DNA from 2 places in the Pseudomonas sp. GW460-LB5 genome. Region 1 is predicted to be linked to the other one. Evidence: predicted binding sites of a transcription regulator. Region 1 holds the regulator's gene; the other holds the start of a gene.
The links. The regulator sigma-54, encoded in region 1, starts transcription at its own class of promoters, with help from an activator protein. The targets are predictions, from matches to a motif close to ANTGGCATNNANNTTGCTNT.
Positions count from the first base shown of each region.

Region 2: the regulator sigma-54 is predicted to act here: its motif matches at 2,739-2,758, upstream of nirB (nitrite reductase large subunit NirB).

Region 1 covers NZ_JBWKXT010000026.1:23,701-31,521, reverse strand. The annotation lists gene AC07XM_RS16740 (KpsF/GutQ family sugar-phosphate isomerase) at 1-562, shown strand, start outside; gene AC07XM_RS16735 (KdsC family phosphatase) at 574-1,098, shown strand; gene lptC (LPS export ABC transporter periplasmic protein LptC) at 1,107-1,679, shown strand; gene lptA (lipopolysaccharide transport periplasmic protein LptA) at 1,666-2,190, shown strand; gene lptB (LPS export ABC transporter ATP-binding protein) at 2,191-2,916, shown strand; gene AC07XM_RS16715 (RNA polymerase factor sigma-54) at 3,094-4,587, shown strand; gene hpf (ribosome hibernation-promoting factor, HPF/YfiA family) at 4,667-4,975, shown strand; gene ptsN (PTS IIA-like nitrogen regulatory protein PtsN) at 4,988-5,452, shown strand; gene rapZ (RNase adapter RapZ) at 5,455-6,309, shown strand; gene AC07XM_RS16695 (HPr family phosphocarrier protein) at 6,329-6,601, shown strand; gene AC07XM_RS16690 (ZIP family metal transporter) at 6,646-7,539, opposite strand; gene AC07XM_RS16685 (superoxide dismutase) at 7,551-7,821, opposite strand, start outside.
Region 2 covers NZ_JBWKXT010000051.1:22,619-30,439, forward strand. The annotation lists gene nirD (nitrite reductase small subunit NirD) at 1-62, opposite strand, end outside; gene nirB (nitrite reductase large subunit NirB) at 62-2,614, opposite strand; gene AC07XM_RS24310 (bifunctional nitrate reductase/sulfite reductase flavoprotein subunit alpha) at 2,905-6,930, opposite strand; gene map (type I methionyl aminopeptidase) at 7,248-7,821, shown strand, end outside.

The sequences.
Region 1 (7,821 bases):
CAACCTCGACGCCCGCGTCGCGCAAGAGGCCTGCCCGCTTAACCTCGCACCCACCTCCTCCACCACGGCATCGCTGGTGCTGGGCGACTGCCTGGCCATCGCCCTGCTCGAAGCCCGCGGCTTCACCGCTGAAGACTTTGCCTTCTCGCACCCGGGCGGTGCACTGGGCCGTCGCCTGCTGCTCAAGGTCGAGAACGTGATGCACAGCGGCGACGAGCTGCCCCAGGTAGCCCGCGGCACCCTGCTCAAGGATGCGCTGCTTGAAATGTCCCGCAAAGGCCTGGGCATGACCGTGATCGTCGAAGCCGACGGCACGCTGGCCGGGATCTTCACCGACGGCGACCTGCGCCGCAGCCTGGACCGCAACATCGACGTACACACCACCCTGGTCGACCAGGTCATGACCGTGCACGGCAAAACGGCCCGCGCCGACATGCTCGCTGCCGAAGCCCTGAAGATCATGGAAGACCACAAGATCAGCGCACTGGTGGTGGTGGACCGCGAGGGCCGCCCGACCGGCGCCCTGAACATGCACGACCTGCTGCGCGCCGGTGTAATGTAAGGAGCGATGGAATGAACCAGGACCTCATGCAACGCGGCAAAGCCATCAAGCTGGCAGTGTTCGACGTAGACGGCGTGCTCACCGACGGGCGCCTGTACTTCCTCGAAGATGGCAGCGAGTTCAAGACCTTCAATACCCTCGACGGCCAGGGCATCAAGATGCTCATGGCCTCGGGTGTGACCACCGCGATCATCAGCGGGCGCAAAACCCCTGTGGTCGAGCGCCGGGCGAAAAACCTCGGCATCCCGCACCTGTACCAGGGCCGCCAGGACAAATTGGTCGTGCTTGACGGCCTGCTCGCCGAACTGGGCCTAAGCTATGATCAAGTGGCCTACCTGGGCGATGACCTGCCCGACCTGCCGGTCATTCGCCGGGTGGCATTGGGCATGGCCGTGGCCAGCGCCGCCCCGTTTGTTCGCCAGCACGCTCACGGCGTGACCCAGGCACGCGGCGGCGAAGGCGCAGCCCGTGAATTCTGCGAACTGATCATGCAGGCCCAGGGTACCCTGGACGCTGCCAACGCCAACTACCTGTAAGGCTGCCCATGTTCAGCAAGAAAGCCCGCAATATTGCGCTGCTAGCAGTGATCGCCGCCCTGCTGGCGGCGGTCGGCTACTGGAATGTCAGCCCGGAAAGCTTCCTCGACAAGCCGGTGGCCCAGGTCGACGAAAGCGCCATCGACTACTATGCGATCAACGCCCACAGTGTGCAATTTCTGCCCGACGGCAAGCTGCAGTACGAAATGACCGCCGACAAGGTCGAGCACATGAAGACCAGCGAAATCACCTTGGTGACTACGCCGGACCTGCACCTGTACCGCGGCACCCAATACCCGTGGCACGTGCAAAGCACCCGCGCCGAGGTCAACCCGGACGGCACCGAGGTCGAGCTGATCGACAAGGTACGGATTGCACGCATCGACGAAAAACAGCGTGAAACCATCATTACCAGTTCACGCATGACCGTGTTCCCGCAGAAGCAATATGCGCAGACCGAGCAAGCCGTTAGAATCGACGGCGCCGGTGGCACGACTACGGGCAAAGGAATGAAAGCGTATTTGAAAGAAAGCAGGATGGACCTGCTCTCTAACGTAAGAGGACAGTATGAGGCTCGTTAAAACCCTCCCCCTTTTGCTCAGCCTGAGCGCAGCACTGGGAAGCGCGAGCGCCTTCGCACTGCCGAATGACCGTGATCAGCCGATCCGCATCCAGGCCGACCAGGCCCATCTGGATGACAAGCAAGGCGTGGCCACCTATACCGGTGACGTGATCATCACCCAAGGTTCGATGATGATCAAAGGCAACACCGTGACCATGACCCGCGCCGCCAACGGCGACATCGATGTAGTCACCTCGGTCGGCAACCTGGCCTACTTCGAGCAACAACAGAGCGCTGCCAAGCCAGACAAGATGAAAGGCTGGGCAGTGACAATCCAGTACCAGGCGCAGAAAGACACCGTGATCCTCACCGACCGCGCCAAGGTCGAAAACGAGGGCAACACGACCGAAGGCGAGAAGATCGTCTACAACACCAAGTCCCAGGTGGCGACCGCCGGTCGTGGTGGCAACGTGACCCAGCCACGTCAGCGCATCGACATGGTGATCCAGCCCAAGAAGAAGGCCGAGTAAATGGCAACCCTCAAAGCCCAGCATCTGGCCAAGAGCTACAAGGGGCGGCAGGTCGTACGTGATGTCAGTCTGTCGATCGACAGTGGCCAGATCGTCGGCCTGCTCGGCCCCAACGGCGCCGGCAAGACCACCTGCTTCTACATGATTGTCGGGCTGGTCCAGGCCGAGCAGGGGCGCGTGCTCATCGACAACCTCGATGTCAGCCACCAGCCCATGCACGGCCGCGCCCGTGCCGGCATCGGCTACTTGCCGCAGGAAGCCTCGATCTTCCGTAAACTGTCGGTGGCCGACAACATCATGGCCATTCTCGAGACCCGCAAGGACCTCGACCGCGACGGCCGCCGCAAAGAGCTGGAAAGCCTGCTGCAGGAGTTCCACATCAGCCATATTCGCGACAACCTCGGCATGAGCCTTTCCGGTGGTGAACGCCGCCGCGTCGAGATTGCCCGCGCCCTGGCAACCGCACCCAAGTTCATCCTGCTGGACGAACCCTTCGCCGGTGTCGACCCGATCTCGGTTGGTGACATCAAGCAGATCATCCACCACCTCAAGGCCAAGGGCATCGGTGTGCTGATTACCGACCACAACGTGCGCGAGACGCTGGATATCTGCGAGACCGCCTATATCGTCAATGATGGCCGGCTGATCGCTGAAGGCGATGCCGAGACCATCCTGGCCAACGACCTGGTCAAAGAGGTTTACCTGGGCCACGAGTTCCGGCTCTGACCCAGGGGATGCGCCTGGAGCACTGGCACATAGCCGTGAAACCGCGGGTAAAGTTGTTACAGTGCTCTAGGCAAACGCTACAATTTAAGGCATAAAACTTGCTTGATCTGGCGCCCCGGCGCCCTCGTGTAGTGGATGGCGCATGCGCGCCGGCGAACAAGGTATTAAGCCCCAGCCATGAAACCATCGCTCGTCCTAAAAATGGGCCAGCAACTGACGATGACACCGCAGTTGCAACAGGCCATCCGTCTGCTCCAGCTTTCCACCCTGGACCTCCAACAGGAAATCCAGGAAGCGCTGGAGTCGAACCCGATGCTCGAACGTCAGGAAGACGGCGAGGACTTCGACAACAGCGACCCGATGGCGGACAACGCCGAGAACAAGCCGGCAGCCGAAGCCCAGGACAACAGCTTTCAGGAAAGCACCGTCAGTGCCGACAACCTGGAAGATGGCGAGTGGGGCGAGCGGATCCCCAACGAGCTTCCGGTCGATACCGCCTGGGAAGACATCTACCAGACCAGCGCCAGCAGCCTGCCGAGCAACGATGACGATGAGTGGGACTTCACCACCCGCACATCGGCCGGCGAAAGCCTGCAAAGCCACCTGCTGTGGCAACTGAACCTGGCGCCGATGTCCGACACCGACCGCCTGATCGCCGTTACCCTCATCGACAGCATCAACGGCCAGGGCTACCTGGAAGACACCCTTGAGGAAATCTGCGCCGGTTTCGACCCGGAGCTGGATATCGAGCTGGACGAGGTCGAAGCGGTGCTGCACCGTATCCAGCAGTTCGAACCGGCCGGCGTCGGCGCCCGTAACCTGGGTGAATGCCTGCTGCTGCAACTGCGCCAGCTGCCTGCCAACACTCCGTGGATGACCGAAGCCAAGCGCTTGGTCACCGATTTCATCGACCTGCTCGGCAGCCGCGACTATAGCCAGCTGATGCGGCGCATGAAAATCAAGGAAGACGAGCTGCGCCAGGTCATCGAGCTGGTACAAAGCCTCAACCCGCGCCCTGGCTCACAGATCGAGTCCAGCGAACCCGAGTACGTGGTGCCCGACGTCATCGTGCGCAAAGACAGCGACCGCTGGCTGGTGGAGCTGAACCAGGAAGCCATCCCGCGCCTGCGGGTCAACCCGCAATACGCAGGCTTCGTGCGCCGCGCCGACACCAGTGCCGACAACACCTTCATGCGCAACCAGTTGCAGGAAGCGCGCTGGTTCATCAAGAGCCTGCAAAGCCGCAACGAAACCCTGATGAAGGTTGCCACGCAGATCGTCGAGCACCAGCGCGGTTTCCTCGACCATGGTGATGAAGCAATGAAGCCGCTGGTGCTGCATGACATCGCCGAAGCGGTGGGGATGCATGAGTCGACCATCTCTCGGGTTACCACGCAAAAATACATGCACACCCCGCGTGGCATCTACGAACTGAAATACTTTTTCTCCAGCCACGTCAGCACCTCCGAAGGCGGAGAATGCTCGTCTACAGCGATCCGCGCGATCATCAAAAAACTGGTTGCAGCGGAAAATCAGAAAAAGCCATTGAGTGACAGCAAGATCGCTGGTTTACTGGAGGCACAAGGCATCCAGGTAGCCCGTCGCACCGTCGCCAAGTACCGCGAGTCGCTCGGCATAGCACCGTCGAGCGAACGCAAGCGACTGATGTAGCCCCTGAGATGCGCCACAGCGTTTGTGGGGCAGGTGCAAGACCTGCCTCTTTATGCACGGGCAATAAAGGAGAAGCTGTATGCAAGTCAATATCAGTGGACAGCATGTAGAAGTCACCCAGCCACTGCGCGATTATGTGCTTGAAAAGCTCGCCCGCGTGGAAAGTCACTTCGACAAGATCACCAACGTGCAGGTCATCATGAAAGTCGAGAAGCTGCAGCAGAAGGTCGAAGCGACCCTGCAGATTCCTGGCGGTGAAGTGGTTGCCAATGCCGAAGACCAAGACATGTATGCAGCCATCGACGCCTTGGCCGACAAGCTCGACCGCCAACTGAAAAAACACAAGGAAAAACAGCAAAGCCTGCTGCAAGGTGCAGCTGCCCGCTGATCCCCCTCATCCATGATCCGACTTGAAACCATCCTGACCCCCGGCCGTTCCCTCGTGAACGTGCCGGGCGGCAGTAAAAAGCGCGCCTTGGAAACGGTTGCGAACCTCATCGCCGATCAAGTGCCAGAACTGGAGATGCAAGACGTCTTCGAAAAACTGGTCGCCCGCGAAAAACTCGGCTCGACCGGTTTCGGCAATGGCATCGCCATCCCTCACTGCCGGCTTGAAGGTTGCTCCGCACCGGTCAGTGCCCTGCTGCACCTGGACGCCCCAATCGAATACGACGCCATCGATGGCGCGCCCGTGGACCTGCTGTTCGTCTTGCTGGTGCCTGAAGCCGCTACCGATGCCCACCTGGAACTGCTGCGCCAGATTGCCAGCATGCTTGATCGCAAGGAAGTTCGTGATCGCTTGCGTAGCGCCAGCAGTAACGAGGCCCTCTTCCAGGTAGTCCTGGACGAACAGAACGAGCACTGAACATGCGCTTGATCATTGTCAGCGGCCGGTCCGGCTCCGGCAAGAGTACCGCCCTCGATGTCCTGGAAGACAATGGTTTCTACTGCATTGACAACCTGCCCGCCGCGCTCTTGCCGGAGCTGGCGGAAGAGGCGCTGATCAACACCGAACTGCTGCAACCGAAGGTTGCAGTGTCGATCGACGCACGTAACCTGCCCAGCCACCTGACGCGCTTCCCCGAATTGCTCGAAGAAGCCCGCGCGCGCAATATCCAGTGTGATGTGCTGTTCCTGGATGCCGACGAAGGCATGCTGCTCAAGCGCTTTTCGGAAACCCGCCGACGCCACCCATTGACCAATGCCAACCGCTCGCTGGCCGAGGCGATCCGCGTCGAGAGCGAGCTTTTGGGGCCGATCGCCGACCTGGCTGACCTGAAGATCGACACCACCAACCTGAACCTGTATCAACTGCGTGATTCGATCAAGCTGCGCCTGCTCAACCAGCCCGAGCCTGGCACCGCGTTCCTTGTCGAGTCGTTCGGTTTCAAGCGGGGCATGCCGGTCGATGCGGACCTGGTGTTCGATGTGCGCTGCCTGCCCAACCCTTACTGGAAGCCTGAACTGCGCGAACACTCCGGCCTCGAGCAACCGGTCATCGACTACCTGGGCGCACAGCCAGATGTCGAAGACATGTTCAGCGACATTTCCAGCTACCTGCTCAAGTGGCTCCCCCGCTTCGCCGCCAGCAACCGTGCCTACGTTACCATTGCCATCGGCTGCACCGGCGGCCACCACCGCTCGGTGTACATAACCGAGCGCCTTGGCCAGTTGCTGCAGCAATCCCTGAAAAACGTCCAGGTCCGCCACCGCGACCTCTAGCCCAAGGATCCGCCCCACGATGCCCGCCCGCGAAATCACCATTATCAACAAGCTGGGCCTGCATGCCCGGGCGGCAGCCAAGTTCGTCGGCGTGGCTGGCCGTTATCCCTGCCAGGTGCGCGTTGGGCGCGCGCCGGACACGCTGGTGGACGGCAAGAGCATCATGGCGGTGATGATGCTGGCAGCCGGCAAAGGCACCCAGGTGCACCTGCATACCGAAGGCGAGCAGGACAACGAGGCGATGAATGCGTTGGTCGAGCTGATCAACAACTTCTTCGACGAAGGCGAATAGAAGCCTGCACGGTCCTGCTAGGAACGCGTAAACCTGATCATGAATCAGGACAGCGCGGTGTCCATCACCATCATCAGGCAAAACCCGATGCACAGCCCCAGGCTGGCCAGACGATGATGGCCGTTACTGCGCGATTCCGGGATGATCTCCTGGGTCACCACCAGCAGCATCGCCCCTGCCGCGCAGGCAAGGCCCAGCGGCAACAGCAGTTCGGCGATGTTCACCAACCAGGCACAGATCACTGCGGCCAGCGGCTCGACCAAGCCTGACGCAGCGCCAATCAGAAAAGCGTTGAAACGCGACATGCCCGCCCCGGCCAACACCAGCGCAATCACCAGTCCCTCGGGCACATCCTGCAACGCAATGCCCATGGCCAGGCTGTCGGCGTCGGCCATGCCCCCACCTGCCGACACACCGATGGCCATGCCTTCGGGGATGTTGTGCGCAACGATGGCAATGACAAACAGCCAGATACGCGCAGCAATCACCGGCTGGTTGCCAGTGCCGACCAGTGCTTCTGGCGAGGCGCCAGACACCTTGAGGTCAACCAGAAACAGGCACAGCGCACCGAACAACAAGCCAAAGCTGATCAGGCCACCGGCGGCCCATGGGCTGAAACCTACGGACCGGGCCGCGTCCAGGCCCGGAATGATCAGGGAAAATGCGGTGGCTGCCAGCATCACGCCTGCGCCGAAGCCCAGCAGCGTGTCGGCCAGCGCCACCGGCATGTTGCGAATGACCAGTACCGGTACCGCCCCCAGCGCCGTCCCCAGTGCGCATAATGCGCCGCCCTCCAGGGCGCGCAACATGCGTGGCTCCAGGTCCAGCCACGCAAGGCCGCGCGCGACCAGCAGCGCGGTGCCGGTCAGCAACAGCAAAGTCCCAAGCGCCAGACGAAACAGGCGCACACTGCTGACAGACATCACTTCAGAGCGCATACCGGTCCGGCTCACTTCAGGGCTTCAACATAACGACGTTCCACTTCCGCCCAGTCAATGACGTTGTAGAAAGCACCGATGTATTCCGGACGACGGTTCTGATACTTCAGGTAATAGGCATGCTCCCACACGTCCAGACCAAGAACTGGCGTATTGCCGTGCATCAGCGGGCTGTCCTGGTTACCGCTGCTTTCCACCACCAGGGTTTTCTGCGGCGTCACGCTGAGCCACGCCCAGCCACTGCCGAAACGGGTCAGCGCCGCTTTGGTGAAGGCGTCCTTG
Region 2 (7,821 bases), on a different contig from region 1:
TGTGCCAGGCACACCGCTTGCCAGTTCGCGTGGGTTTTCACAGCAGCATTGGACAGGTTCATCAGACAGCCTCCTCGACAGTAGCAATGAGGTGCAGCGGTGCAGCGGGCCGGCGTTGTTCGCGTTCGCGCACAAAGTGCACGTCGGGGTCGGCACGCCGGTCATTGACGAAAGTGCGAAAGCGCTTGAGCTTCTCCGGGTCGTTGAGCGCGTTGGCCCATTCGCACTCGTACTGGTCGACCACATGCTGCATCTGCGCTTCCAGCTCGCTGGCCAGGCCCAGGCTGTCGTCGATGATCACCTGCTTCAGGTAGCCCAGCCCGCCATCCAGGTTTTCGCGCCACACCGAGGTGCGCTGCAGCTTGTCGGCCGTGCGGATGTAAAACATCAACACGCGGTCGATCAGCCGCACCAGGGTTTCGTCGTCCAGGTCGGTGGCAAACAGTTCGGCATGCCGTGGGCGCATACCGCCGTTGCCACACACGTACAGGTTCCAGCCCTTGTCGGTGGCGATCACGCCGATGTCCTTGCTCTGCGCCTCGGCGCATTCGCGGGTGCAGCCCGACACTGCAAACTTGAGCTTGTGCGGGCTGCGCAGGCCCTTGTAGCGGTCTTCCAGGCGCAGGGCCATGGCAACGCTGTCCTGCACGCCGTAACGGCACCAGGTGCTGCCCACGCAGGATTTCACCGTGCGGGTCGACTTGCCGTAGGCATGGCCGGTTTCGAAGCCTGCGTCGATCAGCTCGCCCCAGATCAGCGGCAGTTCGTGCAACTGGGCACCGAACAGGTCAATGCGCTGACCGCCGGTGATCTTGGTGTACAGGTCATACTTTTTGGCCACCTGGCCGATGACGATGAGCTTGTCGGGGGTGATTTCACCCCCGGGAATGCGCGGCACTACCGAGTAGGTGCCGTTCTTCTGCATATTGGCCATGAAGGTGTCGTTGGTATCCTGCAACGGCACCAGCGCGGGGTCCATGATCGGCTGGTTCCAGCACGAGGCGAGGATGTTGCCCACCGCCGGCTTGCAGATGTCACAGCCAACGTGGCCCTTGCCGTGGCGTTCGAGCAGCTCGCTGTAGGTGCGGATGCCCTCCACCCGCACCAGCCCGTACAGTTCCTGACGGGTGTAGGTAAAATGCTCGCACAGGCTTTTGTCCACCGCTACGCCGCGGGCGGTCAGCTCGTGCTCGAACACTTGCTTGAGCAAGGCCGCGCAACCACCACAGCCGCTGGCGGCCTTGGTGCAGCCTTTGACCGCAGCAAGGTCGCTGCAGCCGCTGTCGATGGCCGCGCACACCGCGCCCTTGCTGACGTTGTGGCACGAGCAGATGGTTGCGCTATCGGGCAGCGCATCGGCGCCAAGGGCCGGTGCACCACCGCCTTGGGGCAGGATCAGCGCTGCAGGGTCGGCTGGCAGGGCAATACCGTTCTGGGCGTACTGCAAGAGGGTGTCGTAATACGTGTTGTCGCCGACCAGCACCGCGCCGAGCACGTGCTTGCCGCTGGCGTCCACCACCAGCCGGCGGTAGGCGCTGTTGGCTTCGTCGATGAAGCGGTAGCTGCGTGAACCGGCGGTGGCGCCATGGGCATCGCCGATCGAGCCGACATCCACGCCCAGCAGCTTGAGTTTGGTCGACATGTCCGCGCCGGTGAACGCTACCGCCGCCTCCCCCATCAGTAATGCGGCCAGGTTGCGCGCCATGCTGTAGCCGGGGGCGACCAGGCCGAACACGCTGCCGTTCCAGGACGCGCACTCGCCAATGGCGAAGATGCGCGGGTCGCTGCTGCGGCAGTGGTTGTCGATTACCACGCCACCGCGCACAGCGATATCCAGGCCGCAGCCACGGCCCAGGGCATCCTGTGGGCGGATACCGGCGGAGAACACGATCAGGTCGGTTTCCAGGTGCTCGCCACCGTCGAAGTTCATGCGGTAGCGGAATGCTTCACCGGTGCTGATCGACTGGGTGGCGCGCGACAGGTGCACGCCAACGCCCAGCGCTTCGATCTGTGCCTTGAGCGCGGCACCGCCCTCGCCGTCCAGCTGAACCGGCATCAGCCGTGGGGCAAATTCCACCACGTGGGCTTCCAGGCCTAGCGACTTGAGCGCATTGGCGGCCTCCAGGCCCAGCAGGCCACCACCGACCACCACGCCACGGCGGGCACCAGCGGCTGCGGCGCGAATGCCATCGAGGTCGTCGAGGGTACGGTAGACCAGGCGGGCATAGCCACTGGAGCCTTCGATCGGCGGCACGAACGGGTAGGAGCCGGTGGCAAGGACCAGTTGGTCGTAGCCATAGCGCCCCTCGGCGGTGACGACCTCGCAGCGCTCACGGTCGATTTCCAGCACGGCCTCACCGAGGTGCAAGTGCACGCCGTTGGCGGGGTAGAACTCGTGTTCGCACAGGGCCAGGGTCTCGGCACAGCTGCCGCCGAAGTACTCGGAAAGGTGCACACGGTCGTAGGCACGTTGGCGCTCTTCGCCGAACACCCGCACCTCGAAGCGCTGCAGGGCGCCGCGGCTGACCAGTTGTTCGACGCAATGGTGGCCGACCATGCCGTTGCCGACGATGACCAGTCGCTCTCGTTGCCCGCTGCTCGCTGTTGCCTTCATAAGCCGATCCTCGATCAAAAAAAAAGCGCCTGGAGCCGAAGCTCCAGGCGCCTTTGCCTGTATTCATCACGGTGTGCCCCCAGGTTGATCGCCGTTGATCAGTGGGGCTTGTTGTAGTGGAGTTAAAGCAGGGAATGTGCCAATTGCTTTGCCTGTACCGGCCTCTTCGCAGCACAAGGCTGCTCCTACAGGAGCACGCGATCCCTGTAGGAGCAGCCTTGTGCTGCGAAGGGGCCCCACAGGCGATCAAAATGCACAACCGGGGTGCACATCAGCCCATCCCGGTGCACTCAGTACACATCCCGCCGATAACGCTTGGCCTTGCTCAACCCTTTGACATAGGCAGCCGTCTGCGCCTCATCCATCCCGCCATGCTCAGCCACAACCGTGCGCAACGCCGCATCTACATCCTTGGCCATGCGCTGCGCATCGCCACACACATAGAAATACGCCCCCGCCTCCAACCACTGCCACAGCTGGGCGCCCTGTTCGAGCATGCGCTGCTGCACATAGACCTTATGCGCCTGATCCCGCGAGAACGCCGTGTCGAGCCGCAAGTGCCCTGCTTTCTCCCAAGCTTGCAACTGTTCGCGGTAATAGAAGTCGGTAGCGGCGTACTGCTCACCAAAGAACAGCCAATTCCCCCCTTTTGCGCCCCGCGCCTCCCGTTCTTCAAGAAACGCCCGGAACGGTGCAACGCCGGTACCTGGGCCAACCATGATCACCGGCACGCTGTCGTCCTCGGGCAACCGGAAGTGCTTAGATACCTGCGGGAAAATGGCCACCTTCAACGCTTGCGCACGGTCGGCGAGGAAGGCCGAACACACCCCCTTGCGCTCGCCGTAACGCACGGTGGAGACGGTCAGGTGAACCTGGCCCGGATGGGCCAACGGGCTGGAGCTGATCGAGTAAAGACGCGGCTGCAAGGGCTTGAGCAGGCCAAGCCAGTCGGCCAGCGGCAGCTGTTGGGGAAAGGCGCGCAGCACATCGGCCAACTGCCGGCCGCGCAGCCAGTCCTGCAGCTCGGCCTTGCACTCCGGCCGCAGCAGGCGCTGCAGGTCCGGGCTACTGCCAGCGAAGGCCTGCAGTTGCTGACCGGTGACCTTGGCGATCTCCAGGTGCGTTTGCAGGGCTGCGGCCAGGGGCATGGCAGGCTGGCCCTTGAGCTCGACCAGCGTCTGGCCATCGAGCTGCATCAGCGCCAGCAGTTCGTCGACCAGGGCCGGGCAATTGCGCGGCCACACGCCCAGGGCATCGCCGGGGGCATACCTGAAGCCGCTACCGCTCAGGTCGAACACCAGTTGCCGAGTTTCCTTGCTGGCACCGGGGCCGTTGAGCAGGTGGTTTTCCAGCAAGGTGGCAGCCCAAGGTTGCTGTTTGCTGTAGGCCGGCATGGGTACGGGGTGGCTCGCCGGCTGCGGTGCAGCGGCACTGCCCAGCGTGGGCAGCAAGGCTTCTAGCCACCCCGCGAACGCTGCGTCAAAGTCCGGCTCGCAGTCCACCCGTTGCAGCAGGCGACGCCCACCCAGTTCGGCCAGGCGTTGGTCAAGCTTGCGGCCAAAGCCGCAGAACTGGTCGTAACTGGAGTCGCCCAAGGCCAGCACGGCATAGGGCAGCTCGGCATAACAGGCGCCCTCCTCGCCCTGCAAGGCCTGCCAGAATGCCGCCGCGCTGTCGGGCGCGTCACCATCGCCAAAGGTGCTGGTGATCAGCACCACGCTGGCCGCGCCCTGCAGTTGGCTTGGGCTGACCGCCTCCATGCAACTGAGCTGCACATCAAAGCCGGCACCGCGCAGGTGTTCGGCACAACGCTCGGCCAGCAGCTCGCCGTTACCGGTCTGCGAGGCCCACAACACTTGGTGCGGTGGGGCCACCAACGCTGCAACGGGCAGCGCCGCCGGCTGAGCGAACAGCCCGGCCAGCAAGCCGTCGATAAACAGCCGGCGGTTGCCTGCCAGTGGCGCACTGGCCGGCAGGCTTGGCACGCCCTCGGCGCGGGCCTGCTCCAGGCCCAGCAGGAAACCCTGCAGGTAATGGCGCTCTTCTTCTGCCAGCACCGGGGCTGGCAGGGTGTCCAGGCCAAGCAGACGGGACAGGGTGGCAGTGGGCATGCGGACTGGCTCCAGAATGGCAGTGTGCAGCTCAAGGGCGTCGATACGCTCGCCGGCGACCCGCTGCAGGGCGACGGCGCAGTATTTGAAAGCCGGCTGTAGCGACAGTGGATCGACCGCATCGCAGGTCACGGCATTGATTGCCAGTTGCTCACCGACCAGGTCGTTCCAGTGAAACGGCGCAAAGCAGTTGCCTGGCAGCACCCGGTCGCTGATTCGCACCGGTAGCACGGCTTGCCCGCGCCGCGAGCGGATGGCGACCTGGTCTTTTTCAGCTATGCCCAGGCGTGCGGCGTCGTCGGGGTGGACCTCGACGAAAGGGCCAGGCTCCAGCTTGTTCAGCGCCGGCACCTTGCCGGTCTTGGTCAGGGTGTGCCACTGGTGCTGCACACGGCCGGTGTTCAGCACCATGGGGTAGTCGTCATCCGGCAATTCTGCTGCCGGCAACCAGGGCCTGGCGAAGAAACGCGCCTTGCCACTGGCGGTAGGAAAGGCCAGCGCCGGGCGATCGCCCTGGGCATCGTGCAGCAGCGCCTGGCTGCTGCCGTCGTTCAGGTAGCGCAATGGGCTGCGGTCGCTGCCATGGCCGGGTGCACAAGGCCACTGGTGTGGTTGCCGGCGCAGCTCGGCGTAACCGATGCCGCGCAGATCGTAGCCCGTTGCGGGGTTATGGAAATGGCGGATTTCTTCATACACCGCTTCGGCATCGGGGTAGTCGAAGGCTTCGGCGTAGCCCATGGCGCAGGCCACCCGGGCGATGATCTGCCAGTCGGGCAGGCTTTGCCCGGGCGGCTCGACGGCGCGCGGCATCAGGGTAAGGTTGCGTTCGCTGTTTATCATTACACCCTCGCCTTCGGCCCACAGCGCGGCCGGCAGCACGATGTCGGCGTAGCGGTTGGTTTCGGTGTCGAGGAAGGCATCCTGGGTAATCACCAACTCGGCCTGGCACAGGCCATCGATCACCTGCTGACGGTTGGCGACGCTGGCCACCGGGTTGCTGCAGATGATCCAGCACGCTTTCACTTCACCCGCGTTCATCTGCTCGAACAGTGCCACCGTGCCCTCGCCGCCTTCACTGCGCAGGCTGCCGGGTGCCAGTTGCCACTGCTGCTCGACAAACGCGCGGTCGCCCTCCACCAACGCCGAGCGCTGGCCTGGCAAGCCGGGCCCCATGTAGCCCATTTCACGGCCGCCCATGGCGTTGGGCTGGCCGGTCAGCGAGAACGGCCCGCTACCGGGGCGGCAGATGGCGCCCGTGGCCAGGTGCAGGTTGCAGATGGCGTTGGTGTGCCAGGTACCGTGGATGCTTTGGTTCAGGCCCATGGTCCAGCAGCTCATCCAGTCGTTGGCACTGCCGATCCATTCGGCGGCCTTGATGATGTCGCCCACGGCCAACCCGGTGATGGCCGCCACGCGCTCCGGGCTGTAGTCATCGAGGAAGGCTGGCAGTTCGTCCCAGCCTTCGGTGTGGCGGGCAATGAAGTCGCGGTGGGTGTGGCCATTACGGTGTAGCAGGTGCAACAGGCCGTTGAGCAAGGCCATGTCAGTGCCGGGGCGTACCTGCAGGAACAGGTCGGCCTTGTCGGCGGTGGCGCTGCGCCGCGGGTCGACCACGATCAGCCTGGCGCCGGCCTTGACCCGGTCGAGCAGGCGCAGGAACAGGATCGGGTGGCAGTCGGCCATGTTGGCGCCGATCACCAGGAACACGTCGGCGTGCTCGAAGTCCTGATAACTGCCAGGTGGGCCATCGGCGCCGAGCGACAGCTTGTAGCCACTGCCGGCGCTGGCCATGCACAGGCGCGAGTTGGACTCGATGTGGCGGGTACGGATAAAGCCTTTGGCCAACTTGTTGGCCAGGTATTGAGCTTCCAGCGACATCTGCCCCGACACGTAAAGCGCCACAGCGTCGGGGCCATGCTGGTCAATGATGCCGCGCAGGCGTTTGCCTGCGTCGGCGATAGCCTGGTCCATGCCAGTGCGCGCCGGCTGCTGGCTGCGCTGCTGGCGCACATAGGCGTCTTCGAGGCGGCCGGCGGCCGTCAGCGGCAGGTGCGCGGTCAGGCCTTTGGTGCACAGCCGGCCAAAGTTGCTGGGGTGCTGCTTGTCGCCACTGACCTTGACGACTTTGCCATCGGCAACGCTCATGACGATGCCGCAGCCAACGCCGCAATAGGGGCAGACGCTGCGTACTTCGCTATTGGCCATGGGCGGGCTCCTGTTGAAAAACGCAAAAAGGCGCCGGCTGCCCCGCCTTGCTGAGCAAGTGGGGCAACACGGCGCCTTTGTCGTGAGTTTTTATGGGCTGTCGACGTTGATAGCCCGGGATGAAGGGAGATCAGCAATTTATGGGCCAGCCATACCGGCCCTTTCGCGGGCACGCCCGCTCCCACAGGGCTATCGCAAGGCCTGAGGGGCGTGCCGTACCTGTGGGGCGGGCGTGCCCGCGAAAGGGCCGGCACAGGCTGTGCACCATGCGGTGGCAAGCCGATACCCGCTGGCGCTATGCTGGGGCAAATTCCAGCATGAGCAACTACCCTCCCCCCATGTCCCAGGTGATCCTCAAATCCCCCGCCCAACTCGACCTGATGCGCCGCGCCGGCCAGCTGCTGGCCCAAGTGTTCGCCGACCTCGACCGCTTCATCGGCCCCGGTGTGACCACCATGCAGATCAACGACCGCGCCGAAGCGTTCATCGTCGACACGCTCAAGGCGCGGCCAGCGAGCAAGGGCCAGTACGGTTTCCCCTACTCGCTCAATACCTCGGTGGACCACGTGGTGTGCCACGGCATGCCCAAGGTCGATGAAGTATTGAAGGAAGGCTCGATCATCAACGTGGACATCACCCTCGAACAGGGCGGCTATATAGCCGATTCGTCGAAGATGTACAGCATCGGCAAGATCAGCGATGAAGCCCGGCGGTTGGTCGACACCACCTATGACGCGCTGTGGAAGGGCATTGAGCAGGTGCGCCCCGGGGCTACGCTGGGCGATATCGGCCATGCCGTCCAGGCCCATGCCGAGGCGGCGGGCTACAGCGTGGTCCGCGAGTATTGCGGGCATGGTATCGGCCAGCAGATGCATGAAGGGCCTGAAGTAC